Regions from separate parts of the Streptomyces sp. NPDC031100 genome, predicted to be linked through region 1. Evidence: riboswitches for the same ligand, from Rfam matches in the RefSeq annotation. Region 1 holds a riboswitch; each other region holds the start of a gene.
The links. Region 1 has a riboswitch for ZMP and ZTP ahead of ACZ5DS_RS30825 (glycine hydroxymethyltransferase). Riboswitches for the same ligand answer to the same signal wherever they lie in the genome.
Positions count from the first base shown of each region.

Region 2: it holds a riboswitch for ZMP and ZTP, as region 1 does, so the genes downstream of both, ACZ5DS_RS34005 (maleylpyruvate isomerase family mycothiol-dependent enzyme) here and ACZ5DS_RS30825 (glycine hydroxymethyltransferase) in region 1, are expected to answer to the same signal.
Region 3: it holds a riboswitch for ZMP and ZTP, as region 1 does, so the genes downstream of both, ACZ5DS_RS21440 (bifunctional 5,10-methylenetetrahydrofolate dehydrogenase/5,10-methenyltetrahydrofolate cyclohydrolase) here and ACZ5DS_RS30825 (glycine hydroxymethyltransferase) in region 1, are expected to answer to the same signal.

Region 1 is NZ_JBVIGN010000012.1:176,043-183,778, reverse strand. It holds gene ACZ5DS_RS30865 (GntR family transcriptional regulator) at 61-333, opposite strand; gene ACZ5DS_RS30860 (hypothetical protein) at 532-759, shown strand; gene ACZ5DS_RS30855 (DMT family transporter) at 800-1,627, opposite strand; gene ACZ5DS_RS30850 (GntR family transcriptional regulator) at 1,755-2,102, shown strand; gene ACZ5DS_RS30845 (DUF1648 domain-containing protein) at 2,099-3,100, shown strand; gene ACZ5DS_RS30840 (hypothetical protein) at 3,331-3,693, shown strand; partial or broken gene ACZ5DS_RS30835 (glutathionylspermidine synthase family protein) at 3,711-4,892, shown strand; gene rocD (ornithine--oxo-acid transaminase) at 4,903-6,108, opposite strand; ZMP/ZTP riboswitch at 6,211-6,300, shown strand; gene ACZ5DS_RS30825 (glycine hydroxymethyltransferase) at 6,333-7,736, shown strand, end outside.
Region 2 is NZ_JBVIGN010000014.1:250,816-258,551, forward strand. It holds gene ACZ5DS_RS34000 (trypsin-like serine peptidase) at 1-281, opposite strand, end outside; ZMP/ZTP riboswitch at 1,093-1,181, shown strand; gene ACZ5DS_RS34005 (maleylpyruvate isomerase family mycothiol-dependent enzyme) at 1,220-1,984, shown strand; gene ACZ5DS_RS34010 (tetratricopeptide repeat protein) at 2,342-4,036, opposite strand; gene ACZ5DS_RS34015 (oxygenase MpaB family protein) at 4,510-5,664, opposite strand; gene ACZ5DS_RS34020 (MarR family winged helix-turn-helix transcriptional regulator) at 6,134-6,598, shown strand; gene ACZ5DS_RS34025 (pirin family protein) at 6,715-7,704, shown strand.
Region 3 is NZ_JBVIGN010000007.1:237,087-244,822, forward strand. It holds gene ACZ5DS_RS21405 (SDR family NAD(P)-dependent oxidoreductase) at 1-420, opposite strand, end outside; gene ACZ5DS_RS21410 (SDR family oxidoreductase) at 452-1,366, opposite strand; gene ACZ5DS_RS21415 (DUF4180 domain-containing protein) at 1,462-1,830, opposite strand; gene ACZ5DS_RS21420 (MBL fold metallo-hydrolase) at 1,859-2,488, opposite strand; gene ACZ5DS_RS21425 (S-(hydroxymethyl)mycothiol dehydrogenase) at 2,488-3,576, opposite strand; gene ACZ5DS_RS21430 (nuclear transport factor 2 family protein) at 3,813-4,178, shown strand; gene ACZ5DS_RS21435 (hypothetical protein) at 4,593-5,090, shown strand; ZMP/ZTP riboswitch at 5,169-5,249, shown strand; gene ACZ5DS_RS21440 (bifunctional 5,10-methylenetetrahydrofolate dehydrogenase/5,10-methenyltetrahydrofolate cyclohydrolase) at 5,272-6,120, shown strand; gene ACZ5DS_RS21445 (CU044_5270 family protein) at 6,133-7,110, opposite strand; gene ACZ5DS_RS21450 (RNA polymerase sigma factor) at 7,103-7,666, opposite strand; gene ctaD (aa3-type cytochrome oxidase subunit I) at 7,716-7,736, shown strand, end outside.

The DNA.
Region 1 (7,736 bases):
CCTTGTAGTGGCTGGTCCAGCTGCGGCAGTGGTAGCCGTATTCGACTCCCTGTGGGGCCTCTAGGCAGAGGGCTGGGGGTTTGCGGGGGAGGGCGGCAGGGGGTCGACCACGAACGACCCACGTGCACGTACCGTCACCACCAATCCCCTGTCCCGAAGAATGTCCAGAGCGCGGCGGACGGTACCCGGACCGACCTTGTACTCGTGCGTCATCGTCAGTTCTCCCGGCAGTCGGGTGCCGGGCGGGTAGTCGCCGGAACGGATCTTCCGCTCGATGATCGCGGCCAACTGTTCGTACACGTACTGCGGCGAGTCGGGGCTGATCTTGTCCACGTTTTGACCGTAGAGCGCCACTCTCCACTGCGCATTACCTAGTACTACTACCAACCACTACCTACCACTGCCGTTAGGAAAGAAACGCGAGCGTGACGAACGAGAGCGGCGTTACTACGTCCCGTGGGAGGCCGCCGTATGAGCGCATGGCACCCCCGCAGCCTTGGCGTCGACCCAGTCACCGGCAAGGAGGCGTTCGTGATTGCGCGCCCCGGCGGTCTCCTCCAGACGCTGGCCGACGCGCATGCCCTGGAGACCGCCGCCGTCCTGGTGGCAGTCGTCGGCGCCGTACTGGAGGCGGGTGAGGCATCGCACGCCGAACTCGCCGCTCTTGTAGTGCCGTTGCACGCGGCCCTCGACGAATGCGTCGGCATGATGGCGGTGGACGTGGCGGACCGGAGCGGCGGACGGGGAGTGATGGAGTAGAGGCATCCCGCCGTTGGGCATGCAGTGGTGCCGTGGGTGCTCAGCCTTCCTCGGCCACCACCGGCGCCTCCCCGAACCGAGCCAGCGCCAGCGCCCCGGCCACCGCCACCGCGAACCCCAGCACCCCCAGCCAGGTCAGCCCCTCCCTGGTCCGGTCGCCGAGCCAGATCACGCCGACCGCCGCCGGGCCGATCGTCTCGCCGATCACCAGGCCGGCCGTCGCCGTCGTCACCGAGCCGCGCTGCAGGGCGGAGGTCAGCAGGATGAAGGCGGCGCCTCCGCCGAGCAGGAGGGCGTAGGCCGCCGGGTTGGTGAGCAGATCGGCCGGGTGCAGCGAGTCGATCAGGCGGACCGACACCTCCACCACTCCGAACCCGAAACCCGCCCCAAGGCCCAGCACCAGCGCCCGCAGGCGCCCGGACAGCCGCCCGCCCAGCAGGGCGAGCACCAGCATGCAGAGCGCCGTCGCGAGCATCGCCCACCTCAGGGTGTCCGAACCCGCCTGCTCCCCCTCCGGCCCGGCTGCCAGCCCCAGCATCGCGAGCCCGGCGCACACCACGCCCACCGCGCCCCACTCCGTGCCGGTCAGTCGCACCCCCAGCAGCCGCGCCGCGACCACCGCCGTCACCGCCAGACTCGCCGCCAGCGCCGCACTGACCGCGTAGATCGGAATCGAGCGCAGCGCCGCGATCTGGAACAGGAAGCCCAGTCCGTCCAGCGCGAGCCCGGCCAGATACCGCCACTGCCTGAGCGCCCGCAGCAGCAACGCGGCCTCGCCGCCCCCGCCCGTACCGGCCTCCCGTGCGGCGACCGCCTGCAACACCGTCGCCGTACCGAAGCAGACCGCCGCGGCCAGGGCACACACCATTCCAAAGAGCACGGAGTGACTTTAGGCGAAGGGGGAATCGTGGCGGCCTCCGCACCCGCTCTCACACAGTCCGTCCGTAGGTCCACCCTCCCCACCTGAAGCGCATGGTGCTATCTTCAGTAGCACCATGTTGCTGCGTTTGGACAAGAGAAGCACCCGCCCCCTGCACGAACAGGTGGCCGGGGCCATCCGGCGCGCCATCGCCGAGGGTGAGTGCCGGCCGGGAGACCGCCTGCCGTCGGCACGCGACCTGTCCCAGGCGCTGGACGTCAACGTCAACACCGTCCTGCGGGGGCTGCGCAGCCTCCGGGACGACGGACTGCTGGAGTTCCGCAGAGGCCGGGGCGTGACCGTGGCAGAAGGTGCCGACGAGCGCTCCGGGCTTCTGAACCAGGTGCACGCGCTGGTGACCGAGGCGGCACGACGGGGCTACAGCAGGACCGATCTCATCGAGATGATCAGGGGGATACCGTGAACGACGGCACCAGGGCCAGGCGCGGAGCGCGCTGGAGCGCCGGGTTGTGGACAGTGGGTACGGCCGGGCTGATCGCCGCCCTGCCCTGGGCCGCCCGCGGACGGCTGCCGGACCGCTTGGCCACGCACTGGGGATCCGGGCAGGACACCCCGGACGGGTCCATGCCCCTCTGGGTGGCATCCCTCTTTCCCGCCCTGATCTGGCTGGCCCTGACCGCGATCGTGTTCGTGGCCCAGCGGCGGGCCGGAGACCCCGCGCGCAGGACGTCGCGGGCGTGGACCGCCGCCGCCGTGCTGTCGGGGGGCATCCTTCTCGGCGGCGCACAAGCATCCGTCGTCCGCGCGAACCTGGACCACACGGACTGGCACCAGGCCCGCCAGCCAACGGCGTGGATCGTCGTGACGCTCACCGCGGCGGCCGTCGCCGCCGGAGTCGTCGGATGGCTGGTGAACTCGCGCGTAGCGGCCTCCGCTGCGCCCGACGCGCAGGACCCTTCCCGCCCGGTTCTGGAGATCCCGCGCGGGCAGCGCCTGGTGTGGCTCTCCCGCATCACCAACCCCTGGCTCCAGCTGGTGGCGGCGGTGGCGGGCCTGGTGGCGGTGGCGGCCCTCGTCGCTCTGGTCAGCGGCCTCGCCGCGGCCGGCCCGCTGTGGGCCCTGGTCGCCCCGTTCGCGCTCACGTCCCTGGCCGTGGCCGGCTGTGCCACCGTTCAGGCACGCGCATCGGAGCGCGGCCTGGAAGTGGCGTTCGGACCGCTCGGCTGGCCCGCCCGGCGCTGGCCGGCCCAGGAGATCGAGTCGGCCCGCGCCGAGAACCGCACCCCCGCACAGGTCGGAGGCTGGGGTTACCGGCTCAGTGGTCTCGGCACCACGGTCATGCTGCGGAGCGGAGAATGCCTCGTCATCCGCACCCGGAGAAATGGGGCGGAATTCGCGGTCAGCATCGACGACGCGGAGCGCGGCGCGGCTCTGCTGAACACGCTCAGCCGCTCTGCTTGACGCGCTCGACATGACTCGAGGCGAAGGAATCATGCAGTCCATGTGAGCTGCAGCAAGCGTGCTGACCGTATGTTCAAAGCGCAGCACACACCATCCCAAAGAGCGCGAAGTGACTTCAGGGGGAGGGCGAACCCGCAACCCGCCGTGGCCCCCGCTCTCACCGTTCTCTAGGCTGACCGCCGGAAACAAGCCAGCCAACGGGCAAGCCAGCCATCGGGGGAGACACCATCATGGCCACCGCACGCCGACGACTTCGCTCGGGCACCGTCATCCTCGGCGGCATGGGCCTGTTGGCCACCGCCCTGACCGCCTGCTCGTCCGACCCGGACAAGCGCTGCGTCGACCGGAACAGCTACCAGCTCACCAAGGGCTACAAGGTCGTCTCCGACAAGAACTGCAAGACGACCAAGGCCTCCGTGAACGGCGCCTGGTACTACGGCGGCAAGAAGAAGGGCTCCTGGGTCAAGGGCGGCTCCTTCACCAAGCCGAGCAGGGGCTCCGGCTCCGGCTCCGGTTCGCACGGTTCCTCGGGCGACAGCCACAGTGTCCACCGCGGCGGCTTCGGCGGCGGCCACGGCAGCTCCGGCGGCTGAGCGGAAGCAGCAGTCCCATGGAACGCCGTACGACCACCCCCCGCCCCGGCTGGCAGCAGACCGTCGAGGAGCAGGGGCTCGTCTATCCCCTCACCCGCCACCCCGACGGCGAACTGCGCCCCTACTGGGACGAGAGCGCCTACTACGTCTTCACCCTGGAGGAGGTCGAGGCGCTGGAGGAGACCGTCGAGGAACTGCACCGCATGTGCCTCGCGGCCGCCGAGCACATCGTGGCGAAGGACCGTCTCGCCGACCTCGGTATCACAGAGCCGCGCATCGCCGAGGCCGTCACCGAGGCCTGGCGGCGGCGCGCCGAACTCCCCTCCGTCTACGGCCGGTTCGATCTGCGGTACGACGGCACGGGCCCGGCCAAGCTGCTGGAGTACAACGCGGACACCCCGACCTCCCTGGTCGAGGCCGCCTCACCCCAGTGGTTCTGGATGGAGGAGCGCTTCCCCGGCGCCGACCAGTGGAACTCCCTGCACGAACGCCTGGTCGACGCCTGGCGGAAACAGGCCGGACTGCTCCCGCCGGGCAGCCCCCTGCACTTCGCGCACTCCTCCGCCGACGAACTCGGCGAGGACCTGATGACGGTCGCCTATCTGAAGGAGACCGCCGAACAGGCCGGCCTCGCCACCGACTGGATCTCCATGGAGGAGATCGGCTGGGACACCCTCTCCGGCCGCTTCGTGGACAACAGGCTCCGCTTCATCCGCAGCATCTTCAAGCTCTACCCGTGGGAGTGGCTCACCACCGACGCCTTCGCCGGGCACGTCCTCGACACCCTGGACAACGGCGGTGGCACCGGCAGCACCCTGTGGATCGAACCCGCCTGGAAGATGCTCCTGAGCAACAAGGCCCTCCTCGCCATCCTCTGGGAGCTGTACCCCGGCCACCCGAACCTGCTGCCCGCCTACCTGGACGGCCCCCGCGAGCTGGCGCGCTCGGCCGGCTACGTCGCCAAGCCCCTGCTGGGCCGCGAGGGCGCGGGCGTGACCGTCCACGAGCCCGGCGCACCCGCGGTCGTACGGGACGAGCCCTGCTGTTACCAGGCGCTCGCCCCGCTGCCCGCCTTCGACGGCAACCACGTCGTCCTCGGCGCCTGGGTCGTCCTGGACGAGCCGGCCGGCCTCGGCATCCGCGAGTCCTCGGGCCTGATCACCGACGAGTACGCCCGCTTCCTGCCCCACGTGATCCTCCAGGACACTCCTAGACCTCCAGCACCGCCCGCAGCTGGGCGAGACCCCAGTCCAGGTCCTCCTTGCTGATCACCAACGGGGGTGCGATCCGGATCGTCACGCCGTGGGTGTCCTTCACCAGGACACCCCGGTCCATCAGCCGCTCGGACACCTGCCGACCCGTACCGACCCTCGGCGCGATGTCGACCCCGGCCCACAGCCCGCGCCCGCGCACCGCCGTCACCGTGCCGGTGCCGAGCAGGGCGCCCAGCTCCCGGTGCAGATGCTCGCCTAGCTCTGCGGACCGCGCCTGGTACTCGCCCGTGCGCAGCATCGCGATCACCTCCAGCGCCACCGCACAGGCCAGCGGATTCCCGCCGAACGTCGACCCGTGCTCACCCGGACTGAACACCCCGAGCACCTCGGTGCTCGACACCACCGCCGACACCGGCAGGATCCCGCCGCCCAGCGCCTTCCCCAGCACATACACATCCGGTGCGACCCCCTCGTGCTCGCACGCGAACGTCCGGCCGGTCCGGCCCAGCCCCGACTGGATCTCATCGGCGATGAACAGCACGTCCCGTTCCCGGGTCAGCTCCCGCACCGCCGGCAGATAACCGGCCGGCGGGACGATCACCCCCGACTCGCCCTGGATCGGTTCGAGCAGGACCGCGACCGTGTTCTCGGTGAGCGCCTCCCGCATCGCGGTCAGGTCGCCGTACGGCACGATCTGGAAGCCCGGTGTGTACGGCCCGAAATCCGCCCGCGCCTCGGGGTCGGTGGAGAAGCTGATGACCGTCGTCGTACGGCCGTGGAAGTTGCCGCTCGCGACCACGATCTTCGCCATCTCGGCGGGTACCCCCTTGATCCGGTACCCCCACTTCCGGGCCGTCTTCACCGCGGTCTCCACCGCCTCGACGCCGGTGTTCATCGGCAGCACCATCTGCATGCCGCACAGCGCGGCCAGCTCGGTGCAGAACGCGGCGAACCGGTCGTGGTGGAACGCCCGCGACGTGAGCGTCACCCGCTCCAGCTGCGCCTTGGCCGCCTCCACCAGCCGCCGGTGGCCGTGGCCGAAGTTCAGCGCCGAGTACCCGGCCAGCAGGTCGAGGTAGCGCCGCCCCTCGACATCCGTCATCCAGGCTCCGTCCGCGGTGGCCATGACCACCGGCAGCGGGTGGTAGTTGTGCGCACTGTGGGCGTCGGCGGCGGCGATGAGCGTCTCCGTAGCGTTCACGGGAACTCCAGAGGGCCAGAGAGTCGGGATGCACCCCCCTTCTTATCCTCGCTCGCATGGTGGACGCGGGACCTGCGCGATCCGACGCGCCCGGTAGGCTGATCGACGGGCCGTGACTGGCGCGCTGGGATGGGACGGACCATCGGGGAGCGGCCCAGTGGGAAAACAGTGCCGTGCGCCTGGGCCGAACGTGAACGCTGTACGCACGCCGTCCGGAGGTCCCCATGCCAGAGCAGCCCCTGTCGACCGAGTCCACCGCCTTCCGTGCCGCCCTCGACGTCATCCGCGCCGTGGAGCCCCGGGTCGCCGACGCCATCGGCCAGGAGGTGCACGACCAGCGCGAGATGCTCAAGCTGATCGCCTCCGAGAACTACGCTTCCCCGGCCACCCTGCTGGCGATGGGCAACTGGTTCAGCGACAAGTACGCCGAGGGCACCATCGGCCGCCGCTTCTACGCCGGCTGCCGCAACGTCGACACGGTGGAGTCCCTGGCCGCCGAGCACGCCAAGGCGCTCTTCGGTGCCCGGCACGCCTACGTCCAGCCGCACTCCGGCATCGACGCCAACCTCGTCGCCTTCTGGGCCGTACTCGCCGACCGCGTCGAGGCTCCCTTCCTGGAGAAGACCGGCGCCCGCCAGGTCAACGACCTCTCCGAGGCCGACTGGGCCGAGCTGCGCCAGGCCTTCGGCAACCAGCGCATGCTCGGCATGTCCCTGGACGCCGGCGGCCACCTCACCCACGGTTTCCGCCCGAACATCTCCGGCAAGATGTTCGACCAGCGCTCCTACGGCACCGACCCGGCCACCGGCCTGATCGACTACGAGGCCCTGCGCGCCCAGGCCCGCGACTTCAAGCCCCTGATCATCGTCGCCGGCTACTCGGCCTACCCGCGTCTGGTGAACTTCCGGATCATGCGGGAGATCGCCGACGAGGTCGGGGCGACCCTGATGGTCGACATGGCCCACTTCGCGGGCCTCGTCGCCGGCAAGGTCCTGACCGGCGACTTCGACCCGGTCCCGCACGCCCAGATCGTCACCACCACGACCCACAAGTCCCTGCGCGGCCCGCGCGGCGGCATGGTCCTGTGCGACGACTCCCTCAAGGACCAGGTCGACCGCGGCTGCCCGATGGTGCTCGGCGGCCCGCTCCCGCACGTCATGGCCGCGAAGGCCGTCGCCCTCGCCGAGGCCCGCCGGCCCGCCTTCCAGGACTACGCCCAGCGCATCGTGGACAACTCGCGCGCGCTGGCGGAGGGCCTGATGCGCCGGGGCGCGACCCTCGTCACCGGCGGCACGGACAACCACCTCAACCTGATCGACGTGGCCACCTCCTACGGCCTCACCGGCCGCCAGGCCGAGGCGGCCCTCCTGGAGTCCGGCATCGTCACCAACCGCAACGCCATCCCGGCCGACCCGAACGGCGCCTGGTACACCTCCGGCATCCGCATCGGCACCCCCGCCCTCACGACCCGCGGCCTGGGCATCGCGGAGATGGACGAGGTGGCGGGCCTGATCGACCGCGTCCTCGGCACCACGCAGCCGGGCAGGACGAAGTCCGGCGCCCCCTCCAAGGCGGCCCACGTCCTGGAGGAGAAGGTGGCACAGGAAATCGCCCAGCAGGCGACGGAC
Region 2 (7,736 bases), on a different contig from region 1:
TCGACCGTCGTCGCCTGCCTCTCGGTCCGGGAAGCCTTCAGGCTCCTGGCGGCCTTGGAGGTCAGCAGCAGATCGAGCGGGGTGGCGCTGCGCATCCGCTCGGGCGTCCAGAAGGTGCGGGACTTGTGCTGTTCGGCTGCAGAGGCGGTACGGGCTGCCACCGAGTGCCCAGAAGTGGCTTCAGGGGTGGCCGCGTTGGCGGCACCGGCGTCGACGAGGCCGCCTGTGAACAGGGCACCAACGGCCAGCAGAATTCCCGTTGTTGTGCGATGGCGTCTCACGCATGTCTCCTTCTGCCGTGCCCGGACTGATCGGGTCCGGGCAGGGTGGGGGAACGAAGAGCGGTGCGGATAGACGTGCGTGGGGCAGAGTGCCATGGAATCAGTGCGTTGTCAGGAGCGCGTCAACGACGGGGTGAGTGGGGCGCAGATGTACCGGTCGGATGACGGGCTTTGGGGGGAGCAGACGTGCGAGGCGTCACCAGGGGACGACCGGCGCGTTGACATGGCGGGCGCGCAATGCCCGTCTGTTGGGTCGAGACGCGTCGTGCCATGGTAAAAGCGCTTCGAAGGATCTATATGATCAAGTCTTCCCGGATTGCGGCCATCACGCTTCTCGCTGTTGGCGGCCTCGGCCTATCCGCGTCCAACGTTTCGGCAGCCGCCCCTCGCTTCGACGCTCTTCCGGTGGGTGGCCTGGTTCCTGGCCCTACGCAGTTCCTGCCGCCGCCCACGGGTGACAACCCTGATGAGTCGCTCACCGGTGGAGTCCTGTACAACCCTGCGGATCCCATCAGCTTGGGGCCGCTCAACGTCGCCGTCCCTGCAGTGGGCCTGCTGTAGGTTCGGCCCGGGCGCGCCGCCGTTCCAAAGGTGGAAGACGACCATCGGCTGCTTCAGATCTTCGCTGAGGTAGCCGAGAGTCTTTCCGGACAGAGGGTTGCTTCCTCCGAAGAGCACAGAAGGAGCACCGAACTCCGCAGTCGCGTCCGCCCATGTCCGCGTATAGCGAGGCCATGCCGTACTCGTAGTTGCGCCCAGGGACGTGCAGGCGTTTGTGGCCTGTCCTCGGGAGTCGTCACCCTTTAGGGTGGCTGAGGGCCGTGACTGGCGCTGAGGGTGGAGTACCACCGGGGAGCGGCTCGGCCGTCATGGTCTGTGCCGCGCGTCTGGGCGATTCACTGTGACGCTCAGGAGTGCGCGTGGCCGGTCCCGTTGCGATGAGTACGGCCGACATCGATGGCCTGATCGATGACGTCGTCCGGTCCAGTGGCCGGATTACCAGGGCCGTCGTCGGCCGGACCGATGCTGAACTGCGAGCCCCCTCGCGGCTCGAGGGCCGGACGCGTGGCCATGTGCTCGCCCATGTGGCCCACTCCGCCGACGCTTACGTGTGGCTGCTGCGCCTGGCCCGTACGGGCGCCGAACCGGGGCCGCGCAGGGGTGTGGCCGCCCTGGTGCAGGCGATGGAGGAGACCGCCGCGCTGCCCGCCGCCGAACTCGTCGCCGAGGTACATGACCGCCTGGCGCAGCTCGTGGCGGAGTCGAAGGACATGCCTGCGGCGGCGTGGGACAGCATGGTCACGGCCCTGGCAGGCTGGCGGCACCCGGCCCGGTACACCCTCCAGCGGTGTCGGCGGGAACTTGAAACCCACCACCTGGACCTGGACTTCGGCTACCGCACGACGGACTGGCCGGACGCGTACGTCTCCTGGGCACTCGATGACACGCTCGCCGCACTCAAGGCTCAAGGCTTCGCCGTTTCCTCGGTCGAAGCGGTCGATCTCGGCCGGTCCTGGGAGCTCTGCACGGATGGCCCCGCGATCGCCGGCCCCGGACACGCACTGCTCGGCTGGCTCAGCGGCCGGACTTCCGCCGCCGGGCTCGTATCCGACCATCCGCCGACAGTTCTGCCGCGTTTGCCGGCCTGGCCGCAGCCGCCGTCCCCGGGTTGGGGGCGCGCCGACGAAGGCGGCAGTGCATGAAGCACGTCGCACGACGCACAGCCGCGCGCTGCACCCGCCTCGGCAGTCATGGTGGTTCTAGCGGCAGGAGCCGGGGCAGAGCTGTTTTCGCGGAGCCCCCGCACGGGCGGGCAGTGCGTCGCCGTTGTGGTGACGATCCGTCGCGTCCCCACCGGCGCCCGGCGCGCCCGCCGGCCCACCCGATCTTCCGCAAGGACCTGAGCCTCCGGGCGCCCGGACACCGAGGCCTTCACCCTGCACGGCCAGGACCAGCGGGCGGCTGCCCTCTTCGCCGTACGGCTCGTCCGGCTCGGGCACGACGGCCTGGCGAGCAGCCGATGTCCACGAAGCCTTCGCCAGGGCTCCGCTCTGTGATAGTCACTGCTCCCCGGTACAGCAGCCGCGCCCAGGCGCAGAGCCCGTGACCGCGTCCAGGCGGCAGAAGCAGGACGCCTCGATCGGTACGTCCGCCATCGCTGCGGCGATCTTCAGCTGCTGGGCCACGATCTGTGCCTCTCCCTCCTTGCCGAGCCGCACGAGGCACTCGTGGAGGCCGTGCAGGGCCCAGACGTTGCCCGGGTGCTGCAATGCGCGCGGCAGCGTGTCGTCGAGTCCGAGGTCGGCGCGATAGACGGCTTCGGCCTCCGCGACCAGGCCCTGTTCGAGGAGCAACGCGCCGTATGCGTGCCGGGTGGGCTGCATCCACCCCCACGGCTCGTCGTAGGGAAGGCCGTCGTCCAGCTCGATCGACCGACGCAGTGCCGCGAACGCCGATTCGTACTTCCCCTTGCGGTAGTCCAGCTCTCCGTCCAGCATGTGCGCGGCGATCGCCAGGATGTCCGAGCAGGTGTTGTTGAACAGCATCCGTGTCTCCGGGACCCGGGCGACCGCGTTGCGGAAGAGCTCACGTTCCGCCTCGGCCTCGTCGATCCGGCCCGTGGCCGAGAGAGCGACCCCGCGCGCGTACCGCAGCATTGCCGTGGTCACGCAGTACAGCTGCGCGTCGGCAGGTGTCGGAAGGATGAGGATGTCGTCCCAGCGGCCGAAGCGGATGAGCACGTGCACCCGCATCGCCAGGAAGCCCTCGAGCCAGTCGGCCATGGGCGGGCTGTCCATGCGCAACAGTTCCTCGGGCACGGCCGCTTCGAGCCGGTCCGCCGTTTCGATCGCGTCCTGGAAGCGTCCGAGGAACATCGCGCCGTAGATCTTGAAGTGGTAGTTGTGACACCGGTACAGGGTGTAGAAGTTCATCGCCCCGGCCCTGGCGTGGAACTTCTCGTCGGCCGCGATCGCCTCGGCGTTGTCGGAGATCACCCGGCGGTAGTCACCGCAGAGCACTTCCAGGTGCGACGGCATGTGCTGGAGGTGGCCCGCGTCCGGCACCAGACCGCGCAGCCGGTCACCCACCGGCAGGGCGACCTCGGGCGTCGGGGACATCTCCATCAGGTGGATGTACAGGTGGAGCAGGCCCGGGTGGCGCGCGCCCGCCTCCGTGGCCATCGCCCGTTCGAGCACCGCCTTGGCCTCGGTGGTGCGCGAACCCGGGGCCGGCCTGCCCGTGCGGATGTCCCAGAGCTTCCAGGGCGTGAGATTCATCAGGGCGTCGGCGTACAGGGTGGCCACGTCGAGGTCGTCGGCCGCCAGTCGGTGGACGTCCCGCATGCTGTCGGCGTAGGCGACGTTCCACACGGAACAGTCCTCGGCGGCCGGGGCCTGGACCCGCGGATAGCGGGCGTGCAAGGCACCGATGAGGGCCTGTTCGACCGGGGCGGCGCCGGCAGCCTTCGCGTGTGCGCGCTGCACGGCGGCATGCGCACGCTCCACCGTCCGCCCCAGGTCCTGCTCGTCGAAGGACTCCCAGGGCTTGTTGTAGTTGGGGCCGAGCGCGTAGGCCAGGCCCCAGTCGGCCATGGCACAGTGGGGATCCGCCGCTGCGGCGGCCTCGAAACAGCGGACGGCCTCCTCGTGGTTGAAGGCGTACGTCCAGTTCAGCCCGCGGTCGAACCACGTCTGCGCCTCGGAGGACGACGTCGTCACGCGCCGGCCGTGGCTGCCGAGGTCGTAGTAGGGCATACGAGCTCCTCAAGGCTGAGGCCAGCCGTTCCCGTTATGGGGATGACAAGACGGTGGCCGGTGCAACGACCCTAGCGAAGCCCGGCGGAGATTCCGCCCATTCATGCAGGGTTGTCGAAGCCGTCAGGGGGATGGTGTGGACAGCCCGCGCAGCACAGGGTCGTGTGTGAGGTGAGATGCCCGTCGAGGACGGCGACTTGCAGTGCGGCAAGAACTCCCCTTCGTTTACTGCCGTATACGTCTCCCGCAGCAAGGCGGCGACGGGTATGTCGGCTGCGGCGAACGACGGGCGGACAAGGCTCCCGGGTCCTGGCTCAGGGGTAGAGGTGCGCGGACCCGCAGGCCCGCCGTCTCACCGGTCAGATCCGTCAACGGCAGCCGCATTCCGCGGACTTCTGCATGCCGAGAGCTACCCGTGCCGTGCCCCCCATCCCCGCGGCGCAGGGGGCACGGTGCCGGCCGCCCGCCGGGGGTCAGCGGTTGTCGTGGAGTTCCTGGTGCATCTGAGGCTGGTCGTCCTGGTCGTGCTTGAGGGCGTACTCCTCGACCTTGTTGAACGCCTTCGACGCCTGGCCCAGGATCGCATCGTAGGGATTGGTCCCGACGGCCTTCTGGGCGGTGCCGCCGAGGGTGCCGCCGAAGGTGTTGCTGACGAGGCTGTGGCCGGCCGACGCGATCTTGGCGCCCGTGTCGAGGGCGGCGTTGCGCGGGATGCCGGCCATGTCGGCGTACTTGTCCCCGAAGGCCTTGCGGACCATCGCGACGAACGGATCGTAGGCCGGCGGGGGCACCATCTCCCGCTTGTAGAACTTCAGGGCCTGCTCGGTCATGAACTTGCCGTCGTCGCTCTCCTTCCACTCCTTCTCCCGCTCGATCCTCCACATCCGGTCGACCAGGTCGACGTCCTTGGGCATCAGCCACTTCTCCGGTGTGCCGAGGTAGTGGTTGACGTAGTGCCAGGCGCACATGAAGCCCTTGCGGTCCTCGTCGGAGACGTGCACACCGAGGTTTCTCAGCGCCTCGAGGATCTGGACGCTGAAGACACAGATGGCGCCGGCGGTGTACTTCTGCGAGACCGGCTCGCCCCACTTGGCGTAGTCCCACTCGCCGCTCTTCTTGTGCAGCTGCCGGACCGAGGCGTGAACCAGGCGCACCTTGGTCACGGTCGCCGCAAGGGTGCCGTTGCGCAGGGCGCCCCTGTCGCCCATGCCGATGAACAGGCGAGAGGACTGCGCCAGGCGCCGTCCCGGACCGTCCACCCCGCCCAGACGCCCGGTGGAGCGCAGGGTGAAGGCGCCGGTGGGGGACAGATACGTACCGATCAGGCCGACCGTGCCCTGCAGCATGGACGCGTCCCCGTGATGGTGGTCGAAGAAGCCCTCCGCGGCCTTGACGTCCGCCTCGCTCCAGCCGGGCGGCTCGGCGGTCGCCTCCTTGAGGAACTCCGCCAACTTCGGGGGCAGGCCCGACAGGTCCTGACCCGGTTTCAGGGTTCCGATCGTGCGGAACAGGCCGTTGACCCCGTCGACCTCCTTTTTGTCGATCAGATCGGACACCAGCGTGTCGGCGGGCGGATCGCCGGCCTGGTTCGCGGCCTCCATCTCGGCTTCGACGCTTTCGACCGTCATCGCCATGAGTGTGTCTCCGTTCTTCGAGGATGGGAGGGCGGGGAGGCACACCCGGTGCCGCCCCGCGACATGGCTGTGGGGCAGGCGGGTCTGCAGGTGAACGGGGTGCACCAAGATCCCCAACCGCGATCCTTCCCCCGCGGTGACCGGCTTGGCGCGCATGCACGGGCGGGGTTCGGAAGCATTCGGTATGCGTCACCGTGCTCCAAGATCACCTGTTTGGTCCGGGGTGCGAAGACGTCGACGGGGTAGCGTCAGTCCGCCCGCGGGACGGAGGGAGACTCCGTGCCGCGGCGCCGAGGAGGGGCGGGATGGGGAGACGCCTCGTTCAGGCCGGCAGAACAGCGCGGGCGATGCCGGTGTGGTTGCCCTGTGCGACGAGGATCTCCCGCCAGTTCGATCCGTCGACCGAGTCGGACGGGGTAGGGGATCAGTTCGATGAAATGTCAACCATGTCTACACTGCGCTCATGGACGAGACGGTGCAGTGGCTGACACCGGAAGAGCAGCGGGCCTGGCGGGGCTTCGTCCGCTTGCATGAGCGGCTCGTGGGCCGGCTCGCGCGTCTGTTGCAGGCGGAGTCGAACCTGTCGGCCGCGGACTTCGCGGTCCTGGTCAATCTGACGGACGTACCGGAAGGGCGGCAGCGGTTCCTGGATCTGGCCCGCGCGGTGGAGTGGGAGAAGAGCCGGATGTCCCATCACATCGGTCGCATGGAGAAGCGCGGGCTGGTGGCTCGGGAAGAGTGTCCCGATGACGGACGCGGCGCGTTCGTGGTGATCACCGAGGCCGGGCGCGCGGCGATCGAGGCCGCCGCCCCGCGGCACGTCGAGGCCGTACGCGCCCTGTTCCTCGACCATGTCACGCCCGCGGAACTGCGGACCCTGGCCCGGATCTCCGAGCGTGTGGTGGAGAAGCTGGACGAGGAACCGTGACCCGTCCTGAGCTGGGGGAGACGGGTCCCGGGCGCCACCAGTGATGGTTGATTCTTCAACCTAATCTCTGTCATCATGGTTGATGTAACAACCACACCTTCTGGGAGATGGTTCCGGTGAGCAACCTGGAAGTCGAACCCGCGGCACCGGAGTGTGGAGTGCGGGCGGACGGTCGGCAGCCGGTCGAGGCGCCCCGCGTCGAGGTGCTCTCCGCGCGGGACGTGCCCCTGGGCGGCCCGCGCGCGATGCTCGTACGGCGGACGCTGCCGCAGCGGGCACGGACGCTGATCGGAGCCTGGTGCTTCGCCGACCACTACGGCCCTGTCGACGTGGCCGCGACCCGCGGCATGGACGTGGCTCCCCATCCGCACACCGGCCTGCAGACCGTGAGCTGGTTGTTCAGCGGAGAAGTGGAGCATCGCGACAGCCTCGGCACGCACGCTCTCATCCGGCCCGGCGAGATGAACCTCATGACAGGCGGGTACGGCATCAGCCACTCGGAGGTCTCCACGCCGCGCACCCGGATTCTGCACGGGGTCCAGCTGTGGGTGGCGCTGCCCGATCGGCACCGGGACGCCGCACGCGACTTCCAGCATCACGTGCCCGAACCCGTGCGCGTCGACGGGGCGGAGATCAGGGTCTTCCTGGGCTCCGTCGCCGGAAGCACCTCGCCGGTGCGGACCTTCACCCCGCTGCTCGGCGCCGAGATCCTGATCGAACCGGGTGCGACGATCTCGCTCGCCGTGGGCACCGACTTCGAGCACGGCGTTCTCGTGGACAGTGGGGACGTCCGCCTGGTCGACACCCTGCTGCGCCCTGCCGAACTCGGCTACGCGCCCACCGGTCTCGACACCCTGACGCTGACGAACGAGTCGCACGGCCCGGCGCGGGCGATTCTGCTCGGCGGCCCGCCGTTCGGGGAGGAGATCGTCATGTGGTGGAACTTCGTCGGGCGCAGCCATGAGGACATCGTCCGGGCCCGCGAGGACTGGGAGAGCGAGTCCGACCGGTTCGGTGCCGTCGACGGGTACCCCGGGGGTCGCCTGCCCGCTCCCGCCCTGCCGAACGCCGTCCTCACGCCGCGCAGGAATCCGCCGCGGCGCTGAGCCTCCTTCTTCGGGCCGGAGTGCCGGAATAG
Region 3 (7,736 bases), on a different contig from region 1:
GCCGCGTCCGGAGGCCGCGAGGTGGGGCAGGGCGGCACGGCAGCAGCGATAGGCGCCGGTGAGGGTGATGTCGAGGTCCCGGGCCCACGCCTCGTCGGGGTCGTCCTCGAACAGCGGCACGTCCGGGGTGCAGTGGGCGGCACAGGTGACCAGCACGTCGAGCGAGCCGAAGGCGGCGACGGCGCGGGCGACGGCCGCCTCCACGGACGCCCGGTCCCCCACATCGCACGCGAACGCCTCGGCGTTCAGCCCGAGTCGGCGCAGTTCCGCCGCCGTCCGCTCCGCCTCGGCGCCGTCCCGGTCGGTCACCAGGACCCGCGCGCCCTCCTCGGCGAGCCGCCGGGCGGTGGCGGCGCCGATACCGCGGGCCGCGCCGGTGACGAGAACTCCGTGTCCTGCGAAGCGCCTGAGATCGGTCATGGGGTGACCGTAGAGCCACGCGGGCCCGGTTTCACCGGTATCCGGTCACGTCCGCCGGCTTGCCCGCGTCCTGTACCTCGACCAGGTAGCGCCAGGCGTCGGGGCGGCTGCCGTCGAGGTCGGTGAACCCGTACACCTGGGCCAGGCCGCCGCTGGAGAGGGACTTGCCGTTGTGGCGCGCCACGTCGGGGTCGGCGGCGAGCGCGGCGACGGCGCGGCCGACGAAGTGCGGGGTCTCGGAGATGGCGAAGTGGGGTTGGCGGTGCAGAGCGTCGCGCCAGTTGTCCTCGCGGACGCCGTAGGCGTCGAGCATGATCTCCGAGCGCAGCCAGCCGGGGGTCAGCGCGACGGCGGTGGCGCCGCGCGGGCCGAGTTCGTGCCCGAGGGCGAAGGCCATGCGCAGGACGGAGGCCTTGGCGAGGTCGTAGAAGAAGTTCACGCGGTAGGTGTCGCGGTTGTACTCGGCGGTGCCGTCGGTGACCTCCACGACCAGGCCGCCAGGCCGGCGCAACAGCAGCGGGAGGGCGAAGTGGCTGGTGACGGCGTGCGTCTCGACGGCGAGCCGGAGCAGCCGGAGCCCGTTGTCGAGGTCGTGCTCCCACACCGGCGTGTCCCACTCGAAGAGTTTCTCGCCGCCCCAGATGTCGTTGACGAGGACGTCCAGACGGCCCTGCTCGTCCGCGATGCGGTCGACCAGGGCCCGTACCGCGGAGGTGTCCAGGTGGTCGACGGGGACGGCGATGCCGTGTCCGCCGGCCGCCGAGACGAGGTCGGCGGTGTCCTCGATGGTCTCCGGGCGGTCGTACTCGGAGCGGTGGGCGCGGGTGCTGCGCCCGGTGACGTAGACGGTGGCGCCGGCCGCGCCGAGTTCCACGGCGATGCCCCGTCCCGCGCCCCGCGTCGCCCCGGCGACCAGCGCAACCTTGCCCTCCAGTGGCCCTGACATGTCCGACCTCCCGTGCGGTACGACTCTCATCGTCATCCACTGTCACGGGAAAGCCGGACATCTCCTGTCGCCTTTTTCAACGGCCGTCGCCTCTCTCAGCGGCGCAGCTTCTCGTCCAGGTCCTGGTAGCCGGGGACGAACCAGAGCCCGCCGCCCCGGTTCGCCTCGTACACGAAGTCCCGCAGCGCGTCGCCGGCGTCGACGTGCCGGGAGATGTCGCCGACGACGGCGAGCCGCAGCCGGTAGTTCACGAACTTCTGCACGACCGCACCGGCGACGCCCGACCGCAGCCGGAAGAACTCGTCCGCCACACGCTCCACCGGCACCACGACGAGTTCCGCACCCTGGCCCATCGCGTCACCGATCAGATCGAGGGCCGCGCCCTCGCCGTCGAGGGCGGGTCCTTCGGAAGCGCAGCGCAGAATGCGCACGTCGTGGAGCGTTTCGAGCGTGTTGGTGGTCATGTCCGTGATCGTACGGCCGGGCTCCGGGTCAGTGCCCGCGTTTGATCCACTCCTCCAGGTGGGGGGCCTCCGCGCCGATGGTGGTGGCATCGCCGTGTCCGGTGAGGACCTTGGTCTCCGGCGGGAGGGTGAGGAGCCGGTCGCGAATGGACTCGATGATCGTCGGGAAGTGGGAGTACGAGCGTCCGGTGGCGCCCGGGCCGCCCTTGAAGAGGGTGTCGCCGGTGAAGACGACGCCGAGCCCGGGGTCGTGCAGGCAGACCGCGCCGAGGGAGTGGCCGGGGGTGTGCAGGACGGTGAGGTCGGCGCCGGCGGTCTCCAGGACCTGGCCGTCGGCCAGGTGCCGGTCGGGCTCGCGGTCCGGGTGGGTCAGCTTCCACAGGGGCAGGTCGTCGGGGTGCAGCCAGATCGTGGCGCCGGTCAGGTCCGCGAGGGCGGGGGCGGCATTGATGTGGTCGTTGTGGGCGTGGGTGCACACGATGGCGGTCAGCCGGCGGTCGTCCACGGCCTCGGCGATGGCCTCGGCGTCGTGGGCGGCGTCGATGACGATCACTTCGCGTTCGTCGCCGACGATCCACACGTTGTTCTCGACGTCCCAGGTGCCGCCGTCGAGGGTGAACTGCCCGGTGGTGACGAGGCGTTCGATGCGCGTGGTCATCACAGCACCACCACCGAGCGCAGCACGTCGCCGTGGTGCATCCGCTCGAACGCCTTCTCCACCTCGTCGAGTTGGATCGTTTCGCTGACGAAGGCGTCCAGCGGCAGGCGGCCCTGGAGGTGCAGGTCGATGAGCATGGGGAAGTCCCGGGAGGGCAGGCAGTCGCCGTACCAGCTGGACTTGAGCGCGCCGCCCCGGCCGAAGACGTCCAGCAGCGGCAGGTCGAGCTTCATCTCGGGAGTGGGGACGCCGACGAGGACGACGGTGCCGGCCAGGTCGCGGGCGTAGAAGGCCTGCCGGTACGTCTCCGGGCGGCCGACCGCCTCGATGACGACGTCGGCGCCGAAGCCGCCGGTCAGCTCGCGGATCGCCTCGACCGGGTCGGTCTCCTTGGAGTTGATCGTGTGGGTGGCGCCCAGTGTGCGGGCCTTGTCCAGCTTGCGGTCGTCGATGTCCACGGCGATGATCCGCGCCGCGCCGGCGAGGTTCGCGCCGACGACGGCCGCGTCCCCGACGCCGCCGCAGCCGATGACGGCGACGGAGTCGCCGCGGCCGACGTTGCCGGTGTTGATCGCGGCGCCGATGCCGGCCATCACCCCGCAGCCGAGCAGCCCGGCCACGGCCGGGGAGACCGCCGGATCGACCTTGGTGCACTGTCCGGCCGCAACCAGCGTCTTCTCCGCGAAGGCGCCGATGCCGAGCGCCGGGGAGAGTTCCTGCCCGGTGGCGGCGAGGGTCATCTTCTGCTTCGCGTTGTGGGTGTTGAAGCAGTACCAGGGGCGGCCGCGCAGACAGGCCCGGCAATTCCCGCACACGGCACGCCAGTTGAGGATGACGAAGTCCCCGGGTGCCACATCGGTCACGCCGTCGCCGACCGACTCCACGACGCCGGCGGCCTCGTGGCCGAGCAGGAAGGGGAACTCGTCCGAAATTCCGCCCTGTTTGTAGTGCAGGTCGGTGTGACAGACACCGCAGGCCTGGACGCGTACGACGGCTTCACCGGGCCCCGGGTCCGGGACCACGATCGTCTCGACCCGTACGGGCTCGTCCTTCCCCGGTGCGATCACGCCGCGGACTTCCTGCGCCATGGCCTGGCCTCTTTTCCTCGATGTGCCTTCTGAGCCGACCCTACGCGCGGGAGATCGATAGCGGCACGGACCACGACGGCGGCCGTGGCTCTTTCGGCCGTCGTTCCTGATCCGCCCGGTGTTCGACGCGCCCGCGTCGGCCGCGCTTGCCGTTGCAGCCGGGGCGGAGGAGTCTCGGAGGTGGGGCGCGTGCGGTCTGCTCCCGCCGGGCCGCGGGCGCCTGAAGGAGGTCAACCATGGGCACCGCGACAGGCTCCACCTTCGACACCGAGACACTGCGTCGGGGCATAGAGGGGAACACGGGCAACACCCTGCTGGCCCTCTACGCGGACGACGCGGAGATCCGCATCATCGACCGCAACACCCAGCCCAGCCAGCCCAAGGTCCTGCACGGCCGGCGCGAGATAGCCGAGCTGCTCGACGACATCTACAGCCGCGACATGACGCACAAGCTGGACCAGTGCGTCATCCAGGGTGACCACGCCGCTTACTCCGAGTCCTGCGAGTACGCGGACGGCACCCGTGTCCTCGCCGAGTCCATGATCACTCTGCGGAACGGGAAGATCGCCGAACAGATCCTGATCCAGGCATGGGACGAGTAGGAAGGAAGGTCGCGAGGGTCCAGGTCACCTCCCGGCTGACCTGGACCTTCTCGGCCCGGGCGGCCCTGGGGCGGGCGCGGGGGACGCGCCCTCGGCGGCCAGGACCAGTGTCCGCAGCAGGTCGGCAAGCGTCCGCCGTTCTTCTACGGTCAGTGCTGCGAGCAGCGCGCCCTCACCCGCGTCCTCCGCTGCCGCATGCGCCTCGAAGGCGGCGTGCCCGGCCTCGGTGAGCCGTACCCGCACCCGCCGGCGGTCGCCGACAGCACCTCGTACTGCCAGTGCTTCAGGCCGTCGGAGGATGTCCCGGCGGACCTGGGCGGTGTGCCACGTGCCGGTCCATCGATGAACTCCTCGCTGCAGCACGTGAGTTGAGCATCGCCGATCGCTGGGGAGGTGCGGCGGGGCTGCGCATCGATGTACCGCAGGCTGGTCACGGACAACCACTTCGCCGAGCGGGCGACCGCAGCCACGCTCTACGCGGCGGCGCTGCGGGCCGGGGAGGGCGGCGCGGACGGTCTGCCGGCCCGCGAGGCGCTCCGGCACCTCGGCGACCACGACCGTGACGCCGGCGCCCACGAGCCGGCCGGGGAGCGCCGGCGCCGGGCCACCGCGCTGGGCGCCCGGGCCGGAACGGTGCCCGGCACCCGCTCCCAGCAGCTGCTGCTGGCCGTGCCGGCCCGGGACGCGGGTGAGGAGGCAGGCGCCGTGGCGCTGGCGGCGGAGATCGTCCGCCGGGCCGGGGCCATCGGCGCGGACCGGCCGGCCGCCCAGGCGGACGCCTTCCTCGCCGGGGCGGGCCCCATGGTGCCCGGGGCCCGCGGACGCGGCCCAGGGCCTGTCCGACGGAACAGGTCGGAGAAAGGAAGCGGCGCCAAGTCGGCGCAGGTGAGCGGGCCTGGTGCGGCCGGCTGATGGGCGTGCCAGGTCCCGCGTCTCCGGCATGATCCGCCGGACAGGCCCTGAGCACCGCCCGGACTCTCGGCTAGGCTGTGGGAGGGCCGTGACTGGCGCTGAGGTGGAGTACCACCGGGGAGCGGCCCGTGGTCGATGCCGCGCGCCTGGGCGATGAAGGTCAACCAGCTCAGGAGTGCAGATGACACAGGCCCGCCTCATGGACGGCACCGCCCTCGCCCGCCGCATCGTCGAGGAGACCGCGAAGAAGGCTGCCGATCTCACCGAGCGGACGGGCAGCGCGCCCTGTCTGGCCACGGTCCTGGTCGGCGAGGACCCGGCGTCCGTCACCTACGTCCGCATGAAGCAGAACCGTTGCCGCAAGGCCGGCATCGAGTCCCGTCACGTGGCGCTGCCCGCCGCCACGACCACCGCCGAACTCGTCGGCACCCTGCGGGAGTTGTCCGCCGACCCGGCCGTGCACGGCATCCTGCTCCAGCACCCGGTGGGCGACCACATCGACGAGCGGGCCGCGTTCGAGGCGATCGCGCCGGAGAAGGACGTGGACGGCGTCACCTTCGCCTCGTTCGCGACGATGAGCTTCGGCCTGCCGGGCTTCGTCTCCTGCACGCCCGGCGGCATCATCCGGCTGCTCGACGAGTACGACGTCGATCCCGCCGGGAAGCGGGCCGTGGTGGTGGGCCGCAGCGCGATCCTCGGCAAGCCGGTGGGCATGCTGCTGCTGGCCAGGGACGCGACCGTGACGTACTGCCACTCGCGCACCCGGGACCTGCCTGCCGCGGTCCGCGAGGCGGACATCGTGGTGGCCGCCGTCGGCCGACCGCGCCTCATTCGGGGCCAGGACATCAAGCCGGGCGCGGTCGTCGTCGACGCGGGCTACAACCCGGGCAACATCGGCGACGTCGACTTCGCATCGGCCGTGGAGCGGGCCTCGCTGATCACGCCGGTGCCGGGCGGCGTCGGCCCGATGACGATCGCCACGCTACTGGAGCAGACCGTCGACGCCGCCGCCCGGCAGCTCGGGGTGTGATCAGCGCACTCGTCAGCGCATCCAGGCGCTGTACTCCATGACGTCCCCGGCCTGGACTGCGTACTCGGGCTCGTCCCGGGTGAAGGTGGTCTCCAGGCCGAGGACGGCGCCGGTGCGGGGATCGAGGATCAGCATGCGCCGGACGCCCCCACCCCCGTACGCGTATGCCTGCCCCGGGCGGCCGAGCCGGTCCGTCACCTGCCCGACGGGCCGCAGCCCCTCGGCGTCCGCCAGGACCCGGACGAGGGCCGCCGACTCGTGGGCGCCGAGGGTCCAGTGGTCCAGCAACTCCTTGACGGCGTCCAGGAGTTCGGGGGTGCGTAGAGAGTCGGTGCCGACGGTCTCGGCAAGGTAGGCGCGCAGGGCGGCCGGATCGTGCGGCGGGCGTGCCTCGGGCGGGGCGTCGCTCCAGCTCGGCGGGTAGGTGGTCCGGCCGAGGACGTGGCCGTCCGCCACCACGCGCGGGTCACCGCCCTCGTCGGTGACGACCGGCCGGCCCGGACGGCGCGGGTCGGTCGCGACGACCAGCTCCGTGCGGCTGTCGTCCTCCCGCCAGCGCACGACCCGCTCCTCGGGAAGGGTGACGGGGGGCTTGCCGTCGGTCATGCTGAGGCTCCACGACTGCACGTGCGTGCCTTTGCGCAGACTCGGCGAGCCGTCCTGGGCGGCCGCCGCGGCAAGGCCGACCAGCTCCTTCAGGGGTACGGGCGTGGAGTGGGCCCGGACGGTCAGCGGGCGGGGCGCGGCGAGGGCGGGCGGGGTGCCAGGGCCGCCGAGCAGCGCGGTGAGGGCGGTCACCAGGACGACGGCGGTGGCGGCGAGGCCCCACAGCAGCCGGGTCCGAGGGGCGATACGGCGCCGTGGGCGGTCCTCGTGCAGCAGCCGCTCCAGCCGCCGCTCGGCGCGGTGGTCCAGCGGCCCGTCGCCGAAGTGGGGGCCGTCGGTGGGCACCGGGTTGGCGCGGCGCAGGAGTTCGAGTTCGTCAGCCATGTCGGTCGTCCTTGCAGGCGGTCGCGTCGGCGGAGGCGGGCGCGGCTGCCACAGCGGGCCGCATCCGGTCGATCTCGGCTCTGAGGCGGCGCCGGGCCCGGTGCAGGCGCATGGCCGCCGCCCGTCTGCCGCAGCCCAGCGCGACCGCGATCTCGTCGGCGCCGAGTTCCTCCCACGCCGCGAGGCGCAGCACCTCCCGGTCCGCCGGGGGCAGCCGGGCCAGGGCGTCGTGCACCCAGGCGCCGGGGGCCTCCGCGTCGGGGCTGTCCACGATGTGCCGGCCGTGCGCGGCCTCGTCGTTGCCCAGCCGGTCCACCAGCCGGCGCCGCCGTCCGTAGCCGCGTACCGCGTTGGCCAGGCAGTTGCGTGCCACGCCGTACAGCCAGGGCAGCGGCGTCGCGGGCAGGTCGGCCCGGCGGCGCCAGGCCACCGTGAACACCTCCGCCACCACTTCCTCCACCTCGTCGGCCCGCCCCTGAAGTCGTCTGGCGACATAGCGGCTGACCGCCCAGTAGTGCTCGCGATAGGCAGCGGCGAAGATCTCGTCGTTGCTCATGTTCGGTTCGTGTCCGGCACCCCCCGGATCGTCACACCCTTCTTCCGTGATGCTCCTCGCGTCGTCCGAG